2 regions of the Vogesella sp. XCS3 genome follow, and region 2 is predicted to be linked to the other one. Evidence: predicted binding sites of a transcription regulator. Region 2 holds the regulator's gene; the other holds the start of a gene.
What was found. Region 2 encodes sigma-54, which starts transcription at its own class of promoters, with help from an activator protein. Its sites were predicted from a motif close to CTGGCACGCTTCATGCTT; they were not measured.

Region 1: the regulator sigma-54 is predicted to act here: its motif matches at 8,440-8,457, upstream of LCH97_RS14510 (dicarboxylate/amino acid:cation symporter).

What each region holds. Positions count from the first base shown of each region.
Region 1 is NZ_CP085530.1:3,048,037-3,059,963, reverse strand. Features, by position in the region: rRNA gene LCH97_RS14550 (16S ribosomal RNA) at 1-182, opposite strand, end outside; gene LCH97_RS14545 (pyrimidine 5'-nucleotidase) at 500-1,138, shown strand; gene LCH97_RS14540 (VanZ family protein) at 1,112-2,206, opposite strand; gene LCH97_RS14535 (OmpW family protein) at 2,352-2,945, opposite strand; gene ubiD (4-hydroxy-3-polyprenylbenzoate decarboxylase) at 3,094-4,569, shown strand; gene LCH97_RS14525 (Ig-like domain-containing protein) at 4,694-6,142, shown strand; gene LCH97_RS14520 (50S ribosome-binding protein YggL) at 6,212-6,568, shown strand; gene LCH97_RS14515 (DUF2164 domain-containing protein) at 6,703-6,948, opposite strand; gene LCH97_RS14510 (dicarboxylate/amino acid:cation symporter) at 6,987-8,303, opposite strand; gene aspA (aspartate ammonia-lyase) at 8,697-10,100, opposite strand; gene LCH97_RS14500 (LysR family transcriptional regulator) at 10,403-11,311, opposite strand; gene LCH97_RS14495 (DUF1700 domain-containing protein) at 11,343-11,927, opposite strand, start outside.
Region 2 is NZ_CP085530.1:3,549,006-3,560,932, reverse strand. Features, by position in the region: gene LCH97_RS17040 (SIS domain-containing protein) at 1-17, shown strand, start outside; gene kdsC (3-deoxy-manno-octulosonate-8-phosphatase KdsC) at 26-550, shown strand; gene lptC (LPS export ABC transporter periplasmic protein LptC) at 547-1,110, shown strand; gene lptA (lipopolysaccharide transport periplasmic protein LptA) at 1,100-1,600, shown strand; gene lptB (LPS export ABC transporter ATP-binding protein) at 1,597-2,325, shown strand; gene LCH97_RS17015 (RNA polymerase factor sigma-54) at 2,331-3,734, shown strand; gene hpf (ribosome hibernation-promoting factor, HPF/YfiA family) at 3,794-4,114, shown strand; gene LCH97_RS17005 (hypothetical protein) at 4,144-4,344, shown strand; gene ptsN (PTS IIA-like nitrogen regulatory protein PtsN) at 4,455-4,913, shown strand; gene hprK (HPr(Ser) kinase/phosphatase) at 4,906-5,862, shown strand; gene rapZ (RNase adapter RapZ) at 5,843-6,694, shown strand; gene LCH97_RS16985 (NusG domain II-containing protein) at 6,697-7,068, shown strand; gene LCH97_RS16980 (Gx transporter family protein) at 7,049-7,600, shown strand; gene LCH97_RS16975 (flavin prenyltransferase UbiX) at 7,570-8,184, shown strand; gene LCH97_RS16970 (NAD(P)H-hydrate dehydratase) at 8,181-9,659, shown strand; gene LCH97_RS16965 (DMT family transporter) at 9,656-10,555, shown strand; gene ispH (4-hydroxy-3-methylbut-2-enyl diphosphate reductase) at 10,638-11,582, opposite strand; gene lspA (signal peptidase II) at 11,658-11,927, opposite strand, start outside.

The sequences.
Region 1 (11,927 bases), 500 kb from region 2:
CAGTACGTATGCGGTATTAGCACAACTTTCGCTGCGTTATCCCCCACTACTCGGCACGTTCCGACGCATTACTCACCCGTTCGCCACTCGTCAGCGGAGCAAGCTCCCTGTTACCGTTCGACTTGCATGTGTAAAGCATGCCGCCAGCGTTCAATCTGAGCCAGGATCAAACTCTTCAGTTCAATCTCAAGCAATTTTTTTGGCACGCAAGTTCAAAGAAACTTCGTTTCTCTAAATTTTTGCAGTGCAAGTATTTGGCTTAGCCAGACACTTACACCTATCGGTTATTTGGTCTGTTAAAGAGCGGTGCTGACTGCTTGTTTCGTTTGCGTCGTCAGCTGAGGAGGCGAACTATACCCAGACAGCCAAAATACGTCAACACTTATTGCAAAGTTTTTTACCACCATCCCGACAAGCCACTGATTGCGAAGAAAAAAGACCGCGATTTTTTTTGGATTGCCCCATAAACTGACGCATTTTTTGATTGGATACATCAGTAATGACTGGCAGCAAGCACGCGCCACACTGGCTTTTTGACCTGGATGACACGCTACACCATGCCGGTGCAGCGGTTTTTCCCATGATTAACGAGTGCATGACTAACTATATCTGCCGCCACGTGGGCGTGGCACGGGCAGAGGCTGACACGCTACGCACAGAGTACTGGCAGCGTTATGGCGCAACGCTGGAAGGGTTGCAACGGCATCACGGTATTTCCCCACACCATTTTCTGGCTCAGACACACCCAATGGAAAGCTTGTTGCCATTGATTGACACCAGCACGCAACTACCGCAGTGGCTGAGGCGACTTAACGGGCGCAAATGGGTGTTCTCCAACGGCCCACAACATTATGTGGAAGCTATCGTGCGCCACTTGGGTATAGCGGCACAGATTGAAGGCTGTTTTGGGATGGACAGTTTTGGTTTGACACCCAAGCCACGAGTGGCAGCGTATACCCGTGTACTGCGCCAGGCCGGCCTGGATGCCGGGCGCTGCATCATGGTGGAAGACTCTGCGGCCAACCTGCAAACAGCCAAGCGCCTGGGCATGCGTACCGTATGGCTCAGTCACCAGATGCGTAAACCTGCTTGGGTAGACTGGCGCATCACCTCATTGCTTGATCTGCGGCGGATTTAGCTGCTGATAGCAAGAGAGCAACAAACAAGCCAATGCTGCAGCCGGCCACAGGTCCGAAAGAAAATCCAGCAATGCGCTCATATTGAGCAGGTGCCCGTAGGGCCAGCGGAAAAGCGATAAAAAGTCGGACTGCACCTCGCTAAGCGGCCACAAAGTAGCCGCAAACTGCGCCAGCAACAGTGCCAATATGGCCGTAATGGTTTGCACCAGCCGTGACCGCCCGGCAAAAAACCACAGCAGCAGAAAGCCGGCAGTCAGACCGGTTACCAGGTGGGGATTGATCCACTGAAACAGCGCAAACGGTTTGAGCAGGACGCCTGCGGCCAACATCTTGCAAAACCAGATGCCGGCAAGCAGTAGCAGGATGGCCTTGAAGCGATCGACCTTTTGCCGCAGCAAACTCGTCATGAACAGACAGGCAGCCAACATATTGGCCATGGCGCCGCCCGCCTCAACCAGAAACAGGAACAGCCGCGGGTTGTCCAGCGGAGAGACATAGGGCTGCGGTAGGCCTTGCGGGTAAGCCACCACGCCAAACAAAGGCATGGCGGGGTTGAGCTGCGTGATAAACCAAAGCCCCAGCAGCAGCAGCCCGTAATCTACCGCGCTATGCTCGGCAAAATGGCGACGACGCCATTGCTTGAGGTGGTGCCACTGCCGGCGAAACAATGGCGATACGGCTAGCGTGGCACCAAAACATGCCCCGGCGACATTGCACAGCACATCCAGATTGGACGCCACGCGCATGGGCAGGAACTCTTGCAGGAACTCGACGCCGATACTGGTGAGACTCGCCACGAAGATGGCCAGCAAAAATGATTGCCAGCGCGGCAGCAGCAACAGCGCCAGGCTGAAACCATACGGAATATAAATGACAACGTTGGCCGCATTATCAAAAAAGCGGAAATAAAACGGCAGCGGATAGGAGAGAAACTCGAAAAAAGGCCGCCCGGAATAAGCCCAGCCAGTAAAGGGGTACAGGCTGAGAAAGAAGATCACCACGGCATTGACCAGCGCCGCATAAAGCGCAACGTGACTATGGGTGGCGCGGCCGGTTTGCGCGGTCATTGAGCAGGAACTTCCGGATGGATGAACAGGCACAGCATACCCAGCACCCCATAGGCTGACAAGCTGACCAGCGGTTACCCACGGGTGTTAATAAATAAACAAAAAGGGCACCGGAGTGCCCTTTTTTCACACGATAACGCAAGTATTAGAACTTGGTACCGATACCTACGCTGGTAACCAGCGGGTTGATGTCCAGGGTGCCAGCATCGGCGCCACCAGCTTTAACCTTGGTTTTGATCCAGATTTTTTTCACGTCAAAGTTCAGGAAAATGTCTTTAGTCAGTGGGGTATCCATACCGACTTGCAGCGCTGGGCCAAAGCTATTTTTGTCTACGGTCAGTTTCAGACCGGACTTGTCTTTCAGGCTATAGAAGCGGGTGTAGTTCACACCGGCACCCACGTATGGGCGGAACTCGCCTTGCGGGTTGAAGTGATACTGGGCAGTAACGGTTGGCGGCAGTACTTTAACGGAACCGATATCGGCGCCACCAGCAGTCAGGGTGTGCTTGGATGTACCCAGAATCAGCTCTACGCCAACATTGTTGGTCAGCATGTAGGTGAAGTCGACTTCAGGGATGGTGTCGTCTTTTACATCTACTTTCAGTGCTTCCAGAGTTTTGTCTACAGAAGTCTCCGGATTCACGTTGGTCACGCGGAAGCGCGCCAGGATATCGCCCTGGGCAGCGAAGGCACTGGAAGTCAGCAGGGTAGCCAGAGCAGCAATAGCAAGCTTTTTCATCATTATCTCCAAGCGGGTAGCTAGCAAAAATCGTTCGCTTGCGTGTCCGCTTATTGACTTGACTCACTGCGGACAGTAGCTTGCGACGTCAGAACCAAGATTAACCTTGCGCCGCACCATCGTTTTTGCGCTAGATCATGAAAAAATCATGAAATACCACGACTTGAGGGACTTCATGTCCCAGCTCGAGGCCCAGGGCGAGCTAAAACGCATTACCCACCCTGTCTCCCCCCACCTGGAAATGACCGAAATCGGCGACCGCGTGCTCAAAGCGGGCGGCCCTGCCTTGCTGTTTACCCAGCCGCAAACCGGCGACAAACGCTACGACATCCCGGTGCTGGCTAACTTGTTCGGTACCCCTAAACGCGTAGCCATGGGCATGGGCGCCAGCGACGTGATGGCACTGCGCGAGATCGGCCAGACGCTGGCTTACCTCAAAGAGCCGGAGCCGCCAAAAGGCTTTCGCGATGCCTGGGACAAGCTGCCGCTGCTGAAGCAGGTGTTATCGATGGCGCCGAAAGAAGTGCGCAAAGCCCCCTGCCAGGAAATCGTGTGGGAAGGCGACGAGGTTGACCTGTCGCGCCTGCCCATCCAGCACTGCTGGCCCGGTGACGTGGCACCGCTGATTACCTGGGGCCTCACCGTTACCCGCGGCCCGCACAAAAAGCGCCAGAATCTGGGCATTTACCGGCAGCAGGTCATCGGCCGCAACCGCGTCATCATGCGCTGGCTGGCGCACCGCGGCGGCGCGCTGGACTACCGCGAATTCCGTGCGGCCAACCCTGACAAGCCGTACCCGGTGGCCGTGGTACTGGGTTGCGACCCAGCCACCATCCTGGGGGCGGTAACACCGGTACCGGATACGCTGTCCGAATACCAGTTTGCCGGCTTGCTGCGCGGCAGCCGCACCGAGCTGGTGAAGTGCCTTGGCTCTGATCTGCAAGTACCGGCTAGCGCCGAAATCGTGCTGGAAGGCCATATTCACCCCAACGATATGGCGATGGAAGGCCCGTACGGTGACCACACCGGCTACTACAACGAGCAGGACAGCTTCCCGGTATTCACCATCGACCGCATCACCATGCGCGAGAACCCGGTGTACCACAGCACCTACACCGGCAAACCGCCGGACGAACCCGCCATCCTGGGTGTGGCACTGAACGAAGTGTTCGTGCCTATCCTGCAGAAGCAGTTTCCCGAAATCGTGGACTTCTACCTGCCACCGGAAGGCTGCAGCTACCGTATGGCGGTGATCAGCATCAAGAAGCAGTACCCCGGCCACGCCAAGCGTGTGATGATGGGCTGCTGGAGCTTCCTGCGCCAGTTCATGTACACCAAGTTCATTGTGGTGGTGGACGACGACGTAAACACGCGCGACTGGAAAGAAGTGATCTGGGCCATTACCACCCGTATGGACCCGGTACGCGATACCACGCTTATCGAAAATACGCCTATTGATTACCTGGATTTCGCCAGCCCGATCTCGGGCCTGGGTGGCAAGATGGGGCTGGACGCCACCAACAAGCTACCCGGCGAAACAAACCGGGAATGGGGCACCACCATCAGCATGAGCACCGAAGTGTCAGCCCGTATCGATAGCATCTGGCAGGAACTGGGTTTGTAACACATAGAAATGTAGCGCAATGTAGCAACATGCCAATAAAATGATGCCAACAGCTTGATGGCCGGAGCGAATCACCACATACCGCTTCGGCCATTTTAACCCGACGCAACAAGCGAGGCTCATCGTGGCACCCCACCCTACCAGGCTACATCAGGCATTTTTTCTGACAACTTTGTGCACTGCACTGGCACTGACAGGCTGCGGCGGCGGCGGGGGTGGTGGCGGTAGCTCAGGGCAGACCGCCACACAAAGCACAGGCAGTAGTAGCAGTGGTTCAAGCGGAACAACAAGCAGCGTATCGAAAGCTGCATCCATCAGTTTTAGTTCGGCAACACCAGATTTACTTGTCTATCAAGGCGGGGAAGGTGAAACGCAGGCCGAGGTGAAGTTCCTGGTCAAAGACGCCCTGAATCAACCCCTGGCAGGAGAAACGGTCACTTTTTCCTTGAATACCACCGTGGGCGGCTTGACTCTTCAGGCCACTCAAGCCGTCACAGACAACAGCGGCATAGCTACCGCTCGGGTTATCTCCGGTACAGTGCCTACGCCAGTCAGGGTAACCGCCGTCGCCGGCAAATACAGCGCGCAATCCAGCCAACTTTCCGTCAGCACCGGCCTCCCTCATCAGAACGGCTTTTCACTTTCAGTTTCCAGCTACAACCCGGCGTTTTATAACACCGACGGTGTCAGCATTACCCTGACTGCACGCGCATCCGATCGCCAGGGCAACCCGGTACCAGACGGTACAACCGTCAATTTTGTTACCGAAGGCGGTATCGGCACCATCACCTCCAAATGCAGCATGACGGCAGGCAGCTGCAACGTCACCCTGTTGAGCAGCGGTGTGCGTACTGCACTGGTGGATGCCGGCCGCCAAACCGTGTTGGCCTACATGCAAGGCGAAGAAAGTTTTGACGACAAAAACAGCAATGGCGTATTCGATACCGGCGAGTTTGTCAGCAACTACGACCTGCCCGAAGCATTTCTGGATGCCCGCCCTGGGCAGGCTAGAACCACCGTCAACAAAGCACAAAGCTGGCTCACGGTTGCAGGTAACAGTTACTCCGAGTTTTATCTGGACCTCAATCGCAACGGCATCCATGACGAAACAGGCAATGGCTTTTTCGATGGCGTAGCACGTTCTGACGGCCGAGCCGCCTCGACCGTACACCTGCGACGCACCGCAGAAATTATCTGGGGTATCAGCAACAACAGCCTCATTTATAACCCGACCAAAGGGGCGGCCGAGTTGAATAACTTCGACCTGTGCCCAGCCAGCACGGCCACAGTCAGCTATACGCCGGCAGACCTTTTCGCAAACACCTTGCCTGCTGGTACTACGGTTGCCTTCAGCGTCACGACGACCGCAGCGGCGGCCAGTGCGGCGCTCTCCGGCACCACGTCGCACACCATTGGCAACCAGGTAGACAGGCCTGAGACATACACTACCAGCCTGGGCCTTGCCACAGGCGTTACCTGCGGCACGGCTGCCACGGCACCGGATATGCTGATGATCACCATCACGCTACCAGGCAGTGCCACCCCCAAGACGTTCAGCTTCCCCATCTTCTAAGTTTAACCACACAAGCCAATCAGGCCGCGCTATCATCGCGGCCTGATTGTTTTTAACCGGAGTCCAACCATGACCAACCCGAACTCGCCAAACCGTCTGAAACGCCTGTCGCCACGCCAACGCAAGAAACTGCGCGTGGGCGAGTTCCAGGAGCTGGGCTTTACCGTGGTCGCCGCGCTGGCAGGCCTGGACGATGCGGCCAACGATGCGTTCCTGAATGGCTGGCTGGAAGCGGTAGACGCGCAAGGCGTGAGCTTTGGTGGCCACTTTAGCGATGGCCAGCTGGATGGCATCGTGTTCCCGGTAAACGGCGTGAAAGTAACCGCCGAAGTGCAGGCTGCACTGGCTGCCTGGCTGAAAGGCCGCAGCGAAGTATCCGGCGTAGAAGTCAGCGGCCTGCTGGACGTATGGCATAGCGCCTGGTAAGCCCCAGGCTTGCGCCGCCAAAGCCTGCCACCTGGCAGGCTTTTTTCTTGGCATGCCCACATGAAAAAAGGTTGGCCGCACACCGTATGGCATGCGGCCAACCTTTTATACCAAGCACAGGCAGTACCAGCGCGCTAGCTGCGCTCCAGCTCCCACAAGGCAGACTGTAGCGACTCCATGCGCGTATCCAGCGCACTGCGTGCATCGGCCAGCGCCTTGTTATAGATGGCCGGGCCAATACGGTCGGCCACCAGCAACACCAGCGCCTGGGCGTCAAAACCACCCAGCTCTACCTCGTGCTCACCCTCCAGATACTGTTGTACCTGGCTGGCCAGTTCTGCCAGCTGCGGCTGGGTCAGATAGCGTTCATCGCTTTTCATGATGCGTCCATCGTTGTCCAGCCGACAGTGTCAGGGCATTAGCCCCGTTTGGCAAATGCCGGTTCCAGCTCGGGCTCGCGGCGCGGCTGCGGGTCGATGTCGTCGTCTTCGTCCAGCACCGGCTGGGCAGCGCCCAGCTCTTTTTCGCTCTTGGCGACCACGCAGGCGGCAATGGCGTTGCCCAGTACGTTAGTCGCGGAGCGGCCCATATCCAGGAAGTGGTCCACACCCAGCAGCAGCAGCAGGCCGGCTTCCGGAATATTGAACTGCGCCAGCGTGGCGGCAATCACCACCAGCGAAGCACGCGGCACACCGGCCATGCCTTTGGAGGTCACCATCAGGATCAGCAGCATGGTGATTTCCTGCGACAGGCTCAGGTCGATACCATAGGCCTGGGCGATGAAGATGGTGGCAAAGGTGCAGTACATCATCGAGCCGTCCAGGTTGAACGAGTAGCCCATCGGCAGCACAAAGCTGGCGATGCGGTCGCTACAACCAAAACGCTTCAGGCGGTCCAGGGTTTTCGGGTAGGCGGCTTCCGAGCTGGCGGTAGAAAACGCCAGCAGTGCCGGCTCGCGAATGGCGCGCAGCAGCTCCAGTACGCGGCGCTTCAGGAACAGCGACCCCATGCCCAGCAGTGCCAGCCACAGCAGGCCCAGCGACAGGTAGAACTGCGCCATGAAGCTGCCGTAGGTAGACAGAATGCCCAGGCCTTCCTTGGCCACCATGCCGGCAATCGCGGCAAACACGGCAAAGGGGGCAAAGTTCATCACGTAGCCGGTGACTTTCAGCATGATGTGCGCCACGGCGTCGATAGCGTCGATCAGGCCTTTGGCCTTGTCGCCGATAGCCGAGGCTGCGGTACCGAAGAACAGCGAGAACACCACGATGGCCAGGATCTCGTTCTTGGCCAATGCGTCAAACACGCTCTTCGGAATCAGGTGGCTGATGAAGTCTTTCAGCGTCAGCGCGCCTTTCTCGATACCCGAGCTGGCGGTCACCTCCGGCAGCGGCAGGCTCAGGCCCACGCCCGGCTTCAGCAGGTTCACCATGATCAGGCCCAGCACCAGCGATACCAGCGAGGCAGTCACAAACCAGCCCATGGCTTTGGCACCGATGCGGCCAACGGTAGCCGAATCACCCATGCGGGCAATACCCACCACCAGGGTGGAGAACACCAGCGGCGCAATGATCATCTTGATCAGGCGCAGGAAGATGTCGGTCAGAATGGATAGCTGGTCGGCAAACGATTTGATCGCCTCTTCGCTACCAGCCACTTCACGCCAGCCGTAGCCGGCAATGATACCCAGCACCATGGCGGCCAGGATCATCTTGGTCAATCGATTAAGTTTCACGGTATTTCCCTGTATTGCTTTGTGAAATTAATCCTTTGTAGTGTCCGCTCCGGTCATTGCCGGGCAGTACATCAGCACCGTAGCGCTTGTTTTTATCCGGCTGCAGGGTCAAGCCTGCCGCGCAGGGCTGGCATTAAAGCAGAAAGCGGCCGCGCTGTAATCAGGCAAATCCCGCACCACGACACAGGCAGGCCAGCCAAAGCGGCAGGCTGCGCCAGCGCAGGCAAGCTTGTGGCAGCTACTGCGCATGCAGCGCAATAAACATGCAAGTTCGCATGACAAATTGCGCAATCGTACCCGCCCAGATCGGGCGATGTGCAGGCAAAAAAAATGCCGCCATACCTTGCGGTAGGGCGGCCAAACTTCACATCACATTCAAGAGAGAGGGAATCTTTACAGCGTGAGCCAGCACGGGCTGGTCAGGGCTGCCGGCTGCAGCACGGTGTCCAGCTGCTCGCGGGTCAGCAGGCCACGGCGCAGCACGATGTCGTACACGCTGCCGCCGCTCTGGTGGGCTTCGGTGGCCACCTCGGTGGCGGCGGCGTAGCCGATATAGGGGTTCAGCGCGGTGACCAGGCCTACCGAGCGGTGCACGGTGTCCAGCAGGTAGTCGCGGTTGGCGGTAATGCCTACCACGCAGTTGTCGCGCAGCGTGTCGCAGGCGGCGGCCAGGTGGCTCACGCTGCGGAACAGGCTGTAGGCAATCACCGGCTCGAAGGCGTTCAGCTGCAGTTGGCCGGCTTCCGCCGCCATAGTGACGGTCATGTCGTTGCCGATCACCTCGTAAGCCACCTGGGTCACCACTTCCGGAATCACCGGGTTCACCTTGCCCGGCATGATGGACGAGCCAGCCTGGCGCGCCGGCAAGTTGATTTCGCCCAGGCCGGCACGCGGGCCGGACGACAGCAGGCGCAAGTCGTTGCAGCTCTTGGATAGCTTCACCGCCACGCGCTTCAGCACACCAGACAGCTGCACGAAGGCGCCGCAGTCCTGGGTGGCTTCGATCAGGTTGGGCGCGGTTTCCAGCGCCAGGCCAGTGAGCGCCGACAGCTTCTGGCATACCAGCGGGGTGTAGTCCGGGTGCGCGGTAATGCCGGTGCCGATGGCGGTGGCACCCAGGTTGATTTCCAGCATCAGCGCGCTGGCTTCGTACAGGCGTTGTTCGTCTTCACCCAGCATCACGGCGTAGGTGCGGAATTCCTGGCCCAGCGTCATCGGTACCGCGTCCTGCAGCTGGGTACGCCCCATCTTCAGCACGTCGGCAAATTCGTCGGCCTTGTCGTCGAAGGCGTCGCGCAGGCGCGCCATCGCCGCCAGCAGGCGCTGTACGCCCCAGAAGGTGGCCAGGCGCAGCGCGGTGGGGTACACGTCGTTGGTGCTCTGCCCCATGTTCACATGTTCGTTGGGGTGCAGGTGCTGGTACTCGCCCTTGGCGTGGCCCAACAGCTCCAGCGCGCGGTTGGCGATCACCTCGTTGGCGTTCATATTGGTGGAGGTGCCAGCACCGCCCTGGATCACGTCTACCACAAACTGGTCGTGCAGCTTGCCGGCGCGGATTTCCTCGCAGGCCAGCACGATGGCTTCCTTGTGGTGATCGGCCAGAATGCCCAGCTGGTGGTTAGCCAGCGCGGCAGCCTGTTTGATCACCGCCAATGCACGGATCAGGTCGCCGTAGCTGGCGATGGTCTGGCCGGTGATAGGGAAGTTTTCGATAGCACGCAGGGTGTGCACGCCCCAGTAGGCGTGTGCCGGGACCTCGCGGTCCCCCAGCAGATCGTGTTCCAGGCGGGTGGTCATAGGTGTTGTCTTTTGCTTTTTGTGGAGTGCGTGCACTGTAGCGGCAGCGCCATGGCGGCGGCCAATTCCGAATGGCGATAGGATCATGCAAGATTTGCATGATCTGGCAAATAGCGGCTTTTTGCGGCCAACGTGCCAGGATATTGAGCCAAAAAGACACCGGTTGAACACAGGCAAAGACATTCGCCACGTGGATTGTGTGTAGCGTGCCGGGTTCACCAGGCTGGCAAACTGCTGGCGAACGCGAACATACGCAGGGGTACCCGCCTGGCTAACGCCCGGATAGCCCGCTCACCCCACGCTCACACCGCCGGGTAGCGTGCGGCCAACCCTTGCCACAGCGCATCCAGCTGCGGCAGCTCGCGCCGCGCATCGCGGTATACGCGGATTTCCATTTGCAGCGACCACGCCTCGCCGCCGGCGGCGGCCAGCTGCCCGGCGGCCAGCTCGCGCTGCACCGCGCTCTGCGGCAAAAACGCCACGCCGTGGCCTTCCAGCACCATGGCCTTCAGGCCTTCGGCCATGTCGGTTTCGAAGCGCTGCTGCAGCAGGCAGGGCTGCGGCGCGCGTTCGATGATCAGCTCCACCATGCGGCGAAAGTAGGCATTGGGGCCGTAGGCCAGAAACGGCAGCGGCGCGCCGTCGCTGCCGGGCAGCTGCCACAAGGGTTGGCCGCGCTCGGCACGGCTGAACGGCTGCAGCGTTTCGCTGCCCAGACACAAGCCCTGGTAGCGGCTGTCCGGCAGCTCTACCGGGTGGCGCGGGTGGTGGTAGCACAGCAACAGGTCGGCGTTGCCCTCGGTCAGCGCAATCACCGCGTCGTGCACGTTATGCGCCAGCAGGCGCCAGGCTACCTCGCCCAACGTGGCCTGCTCGTCCGCCAGCCAGCGCGGCACGAAGCCGAACGACAGCGTATGCGGCACCGCCAGCGTGAGCGTGGCCGCGTCGGCCTGCTGCAAGCCGCGCAGCAGGCTGCGCGTGCTGGACAGCTCGCCTACCAGCAGGCGCGCTTTTTCCTGCAGCAGCTCGCCGGCCGGCGTGAGCCGCGTCGGCCAGGTGGTGCGGTCGATCAGGTCGGCGCCCAACCAGTTTTCCAGCGCCTTGATGCGGCGGGAAAACGCCGGCTGCGTCAGATGGCGCAGCTCGGCCGAGCGGGTGAAGCTGCCGGTTTCGGCCAATACCAGAAAGTCTTCCAGCCAGCGGGTTTCCATGCCTGCTCCGGTGTCAAAGGTTGGCCGCAGCCTACCGTACTGCCGCCTCGCCCGCTACCAGGCGCTGCTGCCAGCGTAGCCAGCGGCCGGTGCCGTGCCACACCCAGCGCAACACTTTCCAGCCCAGTATGCTGCCGATCAGCCCCAGCAGGGTCAGCACCAGCCCCAGTACCAGTACGCTGCCAGAGGACGCTTTGGGCAAGCCGCTCAGCTCGATGCTGTCGACACCGTCACCGATACGCAGCTGCGACAACTGGCCACTGGCGTCGCGCTCCAGGCGGAAGTGCTCGTCGCCGTCGCGCGCTTCTATCACCAGCTTGCCGCTGGCGGGGTCCGGTTCGATGCGCACCGTTTCACCATGATCGCTTTCAATGCGTATGTGTGGCGGCTGGCCATCGCGCGGGCCGGCAGCGATGAGCCACGGGCCGACGCCGCTGTCGTTCACCACGATATTGTCCAGCGACGGCCAGCCGAACACGCTATGGCTGGCCCAGCCGCCGGTAATCAGCAAACCGGCTACCAGCATGCCGACCGCCCCCAGCCACAGGCTAGCCAGCCAGGTCAGCAAGAACAGGTAGGGAAAAGCCAGCAGCACGTTCAGCACGCCCAGGCCGGC
Region 2 (11,927 bases):
AGGCAGGCGTGGTGTAAGGATTACCATGCAAAAAATGACTGACCTGGCCAAACGCACCCGCCTGCTGATCCTGGACGTAGACGGCGTGCTCACCGACGGCCGCATTTTCATTACTGCCAGTGGCGAAGAATTCAAAGCTTTCAATACGCTGGATGGCCACGGCCTGAAAATGCTGCAAGCCACCGGCGTACAGCTGGCCATCATCACCGGCCGTGCCGCCCCCAGCGTGGCACACCGCGTACGCGGCCTGGGCATAGACCACTACTACGAAGGCGTGCACGACAAACGCACCGCCTTTGCCGACCTGCTGGCCAAAACCGGTATCGCCGCTGAAGACTGCGCCTATATCGGCGACGACGTGATCGACCTGCCGGTAATGAGCCGCGTCGGGTTGGCCGTTGCCGTACCGGATGCGCCCAGTTTTGTCCGCCAGCACGCCCACTTTGTCACAGGCAACCGTGGTGGCCGTGGCGCCGTGCGCGAGCTGTGCGAGCTCATCATGCAAGCCCAGGGCAACTTTGACCGCGTCATGGCCAGCTACCTCGAATGAACCGTGCCGCCAAACTGTTTCCCCTTGGGCTGATGCTGGCTCTGGGCCTGCTGTCGTTCTGGCTGAATGTGCTCACGCAATGGCGCTCGCCCGAACAACACCAACTCGACCCGTCGCAGCCCGAGTACACCATTGAGCAGCTCAAGATCACCCGCTTTGACGAGCAAGGCGTACCTGTGCAACGCCTGAACGCCAGCAAAATGTGGAAGCTACCGCAAACCGAGCTGGTGTACATGCAGCAACCCGACCTGAAACAGTTCCGCCAGGGGCTACTGGACTACACCCTGCGCTCTGACCAGGGGCGATACGCCCGCAGTACCGGCCTGGGGCAGTTTGATGGCCATGTGAACGTGCTGCGCCAGCCGTACGGCCAACAGGCCGCTGTTCATTTGCAAACGCCGTCACTGCTGGTCAATAGCCAAAGCGGCATTCTCAGCAACCGGGCGCCCGTGACGATCGACGATGGCCAGTCGCGCATCAATGCTGTTGGCTTTTACTACAATCACCCGGCCGGGCAGCTGAAACTGCTATCTCAAGTAAGGATTTCCTATGCGCCATAGCCTGATGCTGTTGCTGGCACTCGGCACCGTATGCAACCCGGTATTTGCCGAAAAAGCCGACAGCAGCAAACCTATCGAAGTCAATGCCGACAGCGCATCACTCGATCAAAAGCAAGGTATCAATGTATTTGAGGGCAATGTCATCATTACCCAGGGTACGCTGAACCTGCGCGCGCAAAAAACCGTCGCCACACAAGATGCCAGTGGCCGCCAGAAACTGCTGGCAACCGGCAGCCCGGTGTACTTCCGCCAGAAACTGGACGGCAAGAACGAATTCGTGGACGGCAACGCCAGCCGCGTGGACTACGACTCGGCCAACAACACCGTCATTCTTACCGGTAAAGCCCAGGTCAAGCGTGGCAAGGATATCGTGAACGGCGAACAGATCAGCTACAACACCGTCACCGAGATCTACCAGGTCAAAGGCCAGAGTGCCAGCAATGGCAGCGGCCGTGTCACCATCATCCTTCAGCCGCAGGAAAAACCATGAGCCAAAGCCGGCTGAGCATCCAGCACCTGAAAAAAACCTTCAAGAAGCGCACTGTGGTGCGGGATGTCTCGATGGACATCGCCAGCGGTGAAGTCATCGGTTTGCTAGGCCCCAACGGCGCGGGTAAAACCACCAGTTTCTACATGGTGGTAGGCCTGATCGCGGCCGAAGCTGGCCAAATCCTGCTGGACGGTGAAACCATCACGCACTTGCCCATCCATAAACGGGCACGCCTGGGCCTAGGCTACTTGCCGCAAGAGGCCTCTATCTTCCGCAAGATGACGGTAGAAGAGAACATCCAGGCAGTGCTCGAAGTAGCCGGCTTGTCGGGTGAAGCGCTGGATAACGAACTGCAGCTGCTACTGGACGACCTCAACATCGGCCACCTGCGCGAAACCAATGCCATGGCGCTGTCGGGCGGTGAACGCCGCCGCGTGGAAATTGCCCGTGTGCTGGCCACCAAGCCGCGTTTCATCCTGCTGGACGAGCCATTTGCCGGTGTTGACCCCATCGCGGTGATTGATATCCAGAAAATCATTTCTTTCCTGAAAGAGCGCGGCATCGGCGTACTGATTACCGACCACAATGTGCGTGAAACCCTGCGCATCTGCGACCGCGCCTATATTATTTCTGAAGGCCGCGTGCTGGCATCAGGCCTGCCGGACGAACTGGTTAACAACGAACAGGTTCGCCAGGTGTACCTGGGCGAGCATTTCCACCTGTAAGCGAAATGAAACAAACCCTCCAGCTCAAAGTCAGCCAGCAACTCACCCTGACACCGCAACTGCAGCAGTCCATCAAGCTACTGCAAATGTCCACGCTAGACCTGTCCAGCGAACTGGAGCGCTATCTGCTGGAAAACCCGCTGCTGGAGCGCAGCGACGGTAGCGACAGCCCGCCAGCAGAAGGCGATGCCCCCGCGCCCCAGGAAAGCAGCAACGACACCGCAGAAGATCGCCAACAAGACAGTATGGAGCTCACCGACTGGGGCAGCGGCAGCAGCGGTGGCAGCCGCGATGGGGACGACGAATTCGACCCTATCCTCAACGCCCCATGCCGCCCCACCCTGCGCGAGCACCTCACGGCACAGATGCGCGAAACCCAGCTGGGGCAACGGGATAGCGCGCTGCTGGCATTGCTGATTGACGAGCTGGACGACGACGGCTATCTGCAAACTCCGCTGGAAGACGTTGCCGCTGAACTACCGCTGGAGCTGGATGTCGAAGCAGAAGAACTGGAAACCCTGCGCAAGCTCATGATGCAATTTGAACCCATGGGCATAGGCAGCCGTGACCTGGGGGAATTTCTGGCACTGCAGCTGGGCAACCTGCCACCGCACACGCCGTCACTCCCGCTGGCGCGTCTGCTGGCCGGCGAGCACTTGGCGTTGCTGGGTAGCCGAGACTACACCAGGCTGAAGAAAATCCTGGGCGTGGGCGAGGCCGAATTACGCGCTGCGCATAGTCTTATTGCCACGCTGAGACCACGGCCAACCAGTGGTTTTGACCAGGGCGAGACACATTATGTCGCGCCGGATATCCATGTAGTGCGCCGTGGTGGCCGCTGGGTAGCCCAGCTGAATCGGGGCTCGCTGCCAAAACTTCAAGTAAATCAGCTGTATGCAAACATGCTGCAGCAGCGCGACAGTAGCCATAATCTTTCGGGCCAGTTACAAGAGGCCAGATGGCTGGTAAAAAACATTCAGCAACGGTTTGACACCATCCTGAAAGTGTCGGAATCTATAGTTGAGAGGCAGCAAGCGTTCTTTGAACTCGGTGAAGTGGCCATGCGCCCGTTGATCCTGCGAGACATTGCAGATGAGCTGGGTTTGCATGAATCCACCATTTCCAGGGTAACCACCCAGAAGTATCTGCTGTGCAGCCGCGGGCTGTTCGAGCTGAAATACTTTTTTGGTAATGCACTGGAAACGGATAGTGGCGGCGAATGCTCTGCCACCGCCATCAAGGCGCTGATACGCCAGATTATCGACAGCGAGGACGGCAAGAAACCGCTCTCCGACAGCGCCATCGCCGACAAGCTCACGGCACAAGGTATTCAGGTTGCCAGACGTACGGTTGCCAAGTATCGTGAAGCTATGCAGATTCCGCCAGTTAGCCTTCGCAAGGCCTTATAGAAGTGCCAAAACACCGGTGCGGCCAGCCCGACCGCACTGTTAACAGAAGGAGTCAGGGTATGAACCTCAAAATTACCGGTCTACACCTCGAAGTTACCCCATCGATTCGTGAGTACATCGAGAGCAAACTCGAACGCATCACCCGCCACGTAGATAATGTCATTGGCGTTAGCGTGACGCTGTCGGTTGATAAACTGGTACAAAAAGCGGAGGTCAATGTTCATCTGGCAGGCAAAGACATTCATGTCGAATCGGAAGAAGCCGATATGTACGCCGCCATCGACACACTGATGGATAAACTGGACCGTCAGGTACTGAAGTTCAAAGAAAAACAAGGCGAGCACCGGGTTAATGCCCAGCAGGTCGATGCCACCTTGTAAACCAGCACGATGAATAGAACGGGAGCCAGATGGCTCCCGTTTTTGTTTTCATGTCGCAATATGGTCATTTTTTTGCCTGTCTTGCCGATTTCCATGCTTCACCAGAGGGTAAACAGGGCAAAATGCGCATGCTCGGTCCGGGCCGCCAGATTCGCCAACCATACCGCATCATCTGCGTGAGCAGCCTGGATGTGCCGGGGCAGGCAGAACCCGGGCGCCAGACAATATGAGCGTGATACGCAGCGGCACTTATCCGACCCAGGCGGGTCTTACCCTGCCCTATTGCAAACAGCCGACTCGGCGTAGAATGGCCGACGGTTTTTTCCGGCAAATGTAAATCATGAGCTTGATTGGCAAGATTCTTCCGCAGCAGAACGTGCTGGCGGATGTAGATGTATCCAGCAAGAAACGCCTTTTCGAACAGGTAGGCCTGATGGTTGAAAACAGCCATGGCATCGCCCGTAGCGACATCTTCGACAGTCTGTTTGCCCGCGAAAAGCTGGGCTCTACCGGGCTGGGCCAGGGTGTAGCCATCCCGCATGGCCGGGTAAAAGGCCTGAAAGAGGCCACCGGCGTGTTTATACGCCTGGCCAGCCCTATTCCGTTCGACTCGCCAGACGGCAAGCCGGTCAACCTGCTGTTTGTCCTGCTAGTACCCGAGCAGGCTACCGACCTGCACCTGCAGGTGCTGTCCGAGCTGGCGCAGCTGTTTTCCAGCCGTAGCCTGCGCGAAAAAATGGCCAGCTGCGACGCGCTAACCCTGCACGAGTTGCTCACCGGAAACGCCACCCATGCCTAATATCAGTGTGCGCCGCCTGTACCAGGACAATCAGCACAAGCTGAGCCTGAGCTGGGTCGCCAGCCGCGCCGGCTCTGACAACCTGATCTCTAACGAAGAACAGCGGCCAACCCAGGCTCTGGTCGGCCACCTGAACTTTATCCACCCCAACCGGGTGCAAGTGCTGGGTCTGGCCGAGGTGGAGTACCTGAACAAGCTGGAACAAGCAGCAGCCCGCACCGCGCTGGACCAGCTGTTCCACAAGACCATGGCTGTGGTGATTGTCGCCAACGGCCAAGCCGTACCCAAACTGCTGCACGACTACTGCCAGACGCACAATGTGCCACTGATGAGCACGCCGCTGGAAAGCCCTTACCTGATGGACGTGCTGCGCATTTATCTGGCACGCGCGCTGGCGGTATCCACGGTGATGCATGGCGTGTTTCTGGATGTGCTGGAAATCGGCGTGCTGATCATGGGCGACTCGGCCATGGGTAAGAGCGAGCTGGCACTGGAGCTGATCTCGCGCGGCCACGGCCTGGTAGCCGATGATGCGGTAGAGCTTTACCGCATTGGCCCGGAAACGCTGGAAGGCCGCTGCCCACCGCTGCTGCGCGACTTTCTGGAAGTGCGCGGCCTGGGCATCCTGAACATTCGTACCATCTTTGGCGAAACCGCCGTGCGGCCCAAGAAAGTACTCAAGCTGATCATCCACCTGATGAAAGCCAACGACCAGGCCATGCAAGCGCTGGACCGCTTGAACATCCAGTCCGAGACCCAGGACATTCTGGGCGTGACGGTACGCAAGGTTGTGCTGCCCGTCGCAGCCGGCCGTAACCTAGCCGTACTGGTAGAAGCCGCCGTACGCAATTACATTTTGCAGTTGCGCGGCATAGACAGCACGCGCGAGTTCATCGACCGCCATACCAATCTGCTACGGGACCAGGAACATGCAGCTGATTCTGATTAGTGGCCTATCCGGCTCCGGCAAATCTGTTGCACTGCGCGTACTGGAAGACAGTGGCTACTACTGTGTGGACAACTTGCCGCCCACCATGCTGGCCGACGCCATTGCGCTGTACCACGAACACGGCCACAGCCAGATAGCCATCAGCGTAGACACGCGATCGGCACCAACCCTGGCCGCCCTGCCTAATGCCATCAAGGCGCTGCGGGCACTGGATATCGACGTCCGCCTGCTCTACCTGGAAGCCAGTACCGATATCTTGGTCAAGCGCTTTTCCGAGACACGGCGCCGCCACCCGCTGTCCAATGGCCACCTGACCGTAGAAGAATGCATCCGCCTGGAGCGCGAGATGCTCGAACATGTCGGCGAGCTTGGCCACCGTATCGACACCAGCCACTTGTCAGCCAATGCACTACGGGGCTATGTGAAGCTGCTGGCCGGCGCCGACGGCAGCCGCATGACGGTGGTGTTCGAATCTTTCGGCTTCAAGCACGGCATCCCGCTGGATGCCGACTTCGTGTTCGACGTGCGCTGCCTGCCTAACCCCTACTACGAAGAGGCTCTGCGGCCGCTTACCGGCCGCGACCAAGCCATCTGCGACTTCTTTGCCGGCGAGCCGGAAGTACAAGCCATGGAAGACGATATCCGCACTTTCCTGGCCACCTGGCTGCCACGCTTCAAACAGGACAACCGCAGCTACGTCACTATCGCCATCGGCTGTACCGGTGGCCAGCACCGCTCGGTTTATCTTACCGAACGGCTGGCTGCCAGCTTTGCTGACGAGCAGGTGCTGATCCGTCACCGCCAGCTAGGTGGCCGCAGCGGCGACCACTAGCCGTGCATCTGGCCCTGTTCAAGGCAGGTGACGTGCTGGTTGCGGCCATACTGGCCCTAAGCTGCTTCGGCAGCTTTTATTTTCTGTGGTACCACAGCGGCCGCGCCAGCCACGTGCTGCTGTACCAGAATGGCCAGTTGGTACAACGTTGGCCGCTGCGGCTCGATAGCCGGTTTACCTTGCAAGGCCCGCTGGGGCCAACCATTGTCGAAATACGCCAGGGGCGGGCGCGCATCGCTGCCGACCCCAGCCCACGCCAGTATTGCGTACAGCAAGGCTGGCTAAGCGGCCCGGGCAGTACCGCACTCTGCCTGCCCAACCGCACGGCCATTACCCTGGAAGGCGATAGCGGCCATGACTCGCTGGCATACTGACACCGCGCTACAGCCCAGCGCCTACGACCTGCAGCTGGCCAGGTTGGCCGCAGTCGGCCTGGCTCTGTCGCTACTGGAGGTGGCGATCCCCTCGCCCTTGCCCGGCATCAAACCCGGCCTGGCCAATATCGTTACCCTGATTGCCCTGTACCAGCTAGGCTGGCGTGCCGCCGTATGGGTGAGCCTGCTGCGCATCGTGGCCGCCGGACTGATGCTGGGCAGCCTGTTTACCCCCGGTTTTTGGCTAAGCTTGGCGGGCGGCGCAAGCAGCGTGCTGATGCTGGGACTGGCCAGCCATCTGCCGGCACGCTATTTCAGTGTGCTGAGCCACAGTATGCTGGCCGGCATGGCCCATCTTGCAGGACAATTACTGCTAGCGCGGCTATGGCTCATCCCCAACGATGCGGTCTGGCAGCTGCTACCCCCTTTAATGCTTAGCAGCCTGCTGGCCAGTATGGCCACCGGCTTGCTGGCCCTGAAACTGCTGGAGCAACTCACCCCATGCCAAGCCAAACCATTACCGTCGCCCTGACCGGCGCCTCCGGGCTGCCCTATGGCCTGCGCCTGATAGAGTGCCTGCTCGCAGCCGGCGTGCGCGTATGGGTACTGTATTCCCAGGCAGCCCAGGTAGTGGCACAGCAGGAAATGAACCTGACCCTGCCGTCACGCCCGGCCGCCTTTCAGAGTTGGCTGGAAGCACAATACCAGCCAGCCGAAGGCCTGCTGCGCGTCTACGGGCGTGAAGAATGGTTTGCGCCACCCGCATCGGGCTCCAACCCGGCAGATGCCATGGTGGTCTGCCCCTGCTCGATGGGTACGCTGGCTGCCATCGCAGCCGGTAGCAGCGACAACCTGATCGAGCGTGCCGCCGATGTCAGCATCAAGGAACAGCGCAAGCTGGTACTGGTACCGCGCGAGGCGCCACTCTCGGCCATTCATCTGGAAAACATGCTGAAGCTGGCACGGCTGGGCGTGTGCATCCTGCCGCCCAGCCCCGGCTTTTATACCCACCCGCAAAGCGTGCAGGACATGGTGGACTTTGTCGTGGCACGCATCATGGACCAAGTCGGCGTCGCGCATACCCTGCTGCCACGCTGGGGAGAAGACCGCGCATGATCACACCAGCACACAGCCTGCTGTCCTTGCAGGCACTACGGCAGCTGGAGCAAAACGCAGAGGCCTCAGGCCTGCAGTTAATGCAACGCGCCGCCCAAGCCATTGCCCAATGGTGCCAGGCGCATATCCAGCCCGCTGCGGCCATTCTGGTGGCGGCAGGCCCCGGCAATAACGGTGGCGACGCCATCCTGGCGGCCTGCTTGCTGAAACAAGCCGGCTACGCAGTAGAAGTCCTGCTACCCGAGCCGCGGGTAAACGCTGCCGTCGCAGCCGCCTTGCAACGCTGGCAAACGTTGGGCGGCAATGTGCGGCCAACCCTGGGCGATACCACACCCGCCTGGCTGCTGGACGGCCTGTTTGGCGTCGGGCTGAGCCGGCCACTCGGCGGCGCGTGGTTGCATCTGATTCGCCGACTAAACAGCCTGCCCTGCCCCAAGCTGGCGATCGACATCCCCAGTGGCCTGGACGCCTGGACAGGCCAGCCTCGTGGCATCGCGCTACGCGCCAGCCATACCCTGAGCCTGCTTTGCCCCAAGCCTGGCCTGTATACCGGCCAAGGGCGCGACTACTGCGGCCACACCAGTATTGCCCTGCTGGATTGCCCGCCTGCCCACTACCCGGAAGCCAGCGGCAGCATTGCCGTGCCCTCGGCGCTAGCGCTAAAGCGCCGCCACAGCAGCCACAAAGGCAGCTACGGCAGCGTCAGTGTGATTGGCGGTGCCCGCGGCATGAGTGGCGCCGCCATTCTGGCTGGCCGTGCTGCTTTGGCCCTGGGGGCAGGCAAAGTATTTGTGCATACGCAAGACGCACTGCTACTGGACCCGGCCACCCCCGAGCTGATGCTGCGCCCCTGGCAAGACGGCATGAATGTGCCTGCGGCCAACGTGATGCTGATCGGCCCCGGCCTGGGGCTAAGCGACCAAGCGCACCAGGCACTGGACGCGCTGCTGCTGCACGACAACACCCTGGTACTGGACGCCGATGCGCTGAACCTGCTGGCTGCCGACAGCCAGCTACAGGCACGCCTGCGCCAGCGCAGCTACCCTACGCTGCTCACGCCGCACCCCAGCGAAGCCGCGCGCCTGCTGGACTGCAGCACCGAGCAGATCCAGGCCGACCGCATCGCCGCCGCCCAGCAGCTTGCGCGGCAGTTTGCCTGCAACGTTCTGCTCAAAGGCAGCGGCACGCTGCTGGCCAGTAGCGGCCAACCTTACCGCCTGCTGGTACACGGCAGCCCGGCACTAGCCGTAGCCGGCCAGGGCGACTTGCTGGGTGGCGCCATTTGCGCCCTGCTGGCACAAGGCATGTCCCTACTTGATGCTGCCCATCTGGCGGCCGACCTGCACGCCTGCGCGGGCGAACAGTACGAAGCCGCGCAAGGTGGCCCCATCGGCCTGAGTGCCAGCACCACCTTGCAACTAATGAGCCACGAACTGAACCAGCGCCTGAAACAGGCAGGAGCCCCCGCATTTTGACTTCGCAACACAAAGCTTACGTTTTTGGTTTATCCGCCGTACTGGCCTGGTCCACCGTGGCCAGCGCCTTCAAGCTCAGCCTGGCGCACCTCAGCCCGGCGCAGCTGGTGCTGTACGCCAGCGTGTTCTCGCTGCTGTCGCTGCTGGCCATACTGGGCTGGCAGGGCCGGCTAGCCACCCTTCCCGCCGCCCTGCGCCAGCACTGGCGCCGCAGCGCCATACTGGGCGCGGTGAACCCGTTCGCCTACTACCTGATCCTGTTCCAGGCTTACGACCTGCTACCGGCGCAAGAAGCCCAGGCCATCAACTACACCTGGGCGCTGACCATGACCCTGCTGGCCGTACCGGTGCTGGGGCAAAAACTCAAGCTGCAGGACAGCCTGGCAGCATTGGTGTGCTATAGCGGCGTGCTGACCATCGCCACGCGCGGCGCGCCGCTGGCGCTGAATTTCAGCAACCTGGCCGGCGTCGGCTTTGCCTTGCTGTCCACCCTGCTATGGGCGGGCTACTGGCTGTTCAACGCCAAAGACGAGCGCGAGCCGGTAATGGGCCTCACGCTGAACTTCCTGTTATCGCTACCGCTAACCCTGCTATGGTGCGCCGCCACTGGCGAGCTGACCCCGGTAGCGTGGCAAGGCATCGCGGGCGCCGCCTATGTTGGCGCGCTGGAAATGGGCTTTACCTTTGTGCTGTGGCTCTCGGCCATGAAGCTCACCAGCAGTACCGCGCGCATTGCCAACCTGATCTTCCTGTCGCCCATCCTGTCGCTGATGCTGATCAGCACGCTGCTGGGCGAGCCCATCCTGCCCAGCACCCTCACCGGCCTGGGCTTGATTCTGGGCGGGCTGCTACTGCAAAAGCTACCTATCCCTGGCCTGCGCACGGCACGCGCTTGAACCCTGGCCTGCGCCACGGCAGCATAAGAAAAGCGGCCAACCTTTAACGGGTTGGCCGCTTTTTCATCCTGCTAGCGCTATATCAGGCTGCGGGCTTGGCGTCGCGCAGGCCCGGCGGCAGCGCGAAGGTAATGTGCTCTTCCACGCCATCCAGCTCGCTCACCGTGTCGGCACCAAAGGCCTTGATCTGCTCGATGACCGCCTGAACCAGCACCTCCGGGGCGCTGGCACCGGCAGTTACCCCTACGCGCTGCTTGCCGTCAAACCACGCGGCTTGCAGCAGGCTGGCGTTGTCTACCATATAGGCATCCACGCCTTTCAACGCCGCCACTTCGCGCAGGCGGTTGGAGTTGGAGCTATTGGGCGAGCCCACCACCACCACGATATCGCACTCGTCAGCCAGTACTTTTACCGCATCCTGGCGGTTTTGCGTGGCGTAGCAGATGTCGTCTTTCTTCGGGCTGTGGATAGCCGGGAAGCGAGCCTTCAGCGCGGCGATGATATCGCGCGTTTCGTCCACCGACAGCGTGGTCTGGCTCACGTAGGACAGCGCTGCGGGGTTGGCTACCTGCAGCGTGGCCACATCGTCTACCGACTCCACCAGATACATGCGGCTATGCACCTGCCCCATGGTGCCTTCCACCTCGGGGTGGCCTTTATGGCCGATCATGATGATCTCCATCTCGGCCTGGTGCATGCGTTTTACCTCGACATGCACCTTGGTCACCAGCGGGCAAGTGGCGTCGTACACGGTCAGGCCCAGCGCTTCGGCCTCCTCGCGTACCGACAGCGGCACACCATGGGCCGAGTAGATCAGCGTGCTGCCGGCCGGCACGTCTTTCAGCTCTTCGATGAAGATCGCCCCTTTGGCACGCAGGTTGTCCACAACGAAACGGTTATGCACGACTTCGTGGCGCACATAAATCGGCGCACCGTATTTTTCCAGCGCGCGCTCGACGATGGCGATGGCGCGGTCCACCCCGGCACAGAAGCCGCGCGGGTTAGCCAGCATGATGGTCTTCGTCATCGGTAATCCTTTTCATGAAAGAGGCCGCCTGTGGCGGCCTGTTAGCCAGGGTTGGCCGCATGCGGCCAGGCTGGCTCAGCGTTTGGTTTGCCTGAAGCTGTCCAGCACCATTAGCACGGCACCCACGCAGATGAAGCTGTCAGCAATATTGAACGCCGGGTAGTACCAGCTTTGCTGCCAGTGCACCTGGATAAAATCAATCACGTGGCCGTGAAGCAGGCGGTCTATCACATTACCCAGCGCCCCACCCATGATGAAGGCGGCGGCCACGTTCATCAGGCTGCCGAACTGGCGCTGCAGTATCTGCCAGCCTAGCCAGCCGGATACGGCAAACGCCAGGCCGCT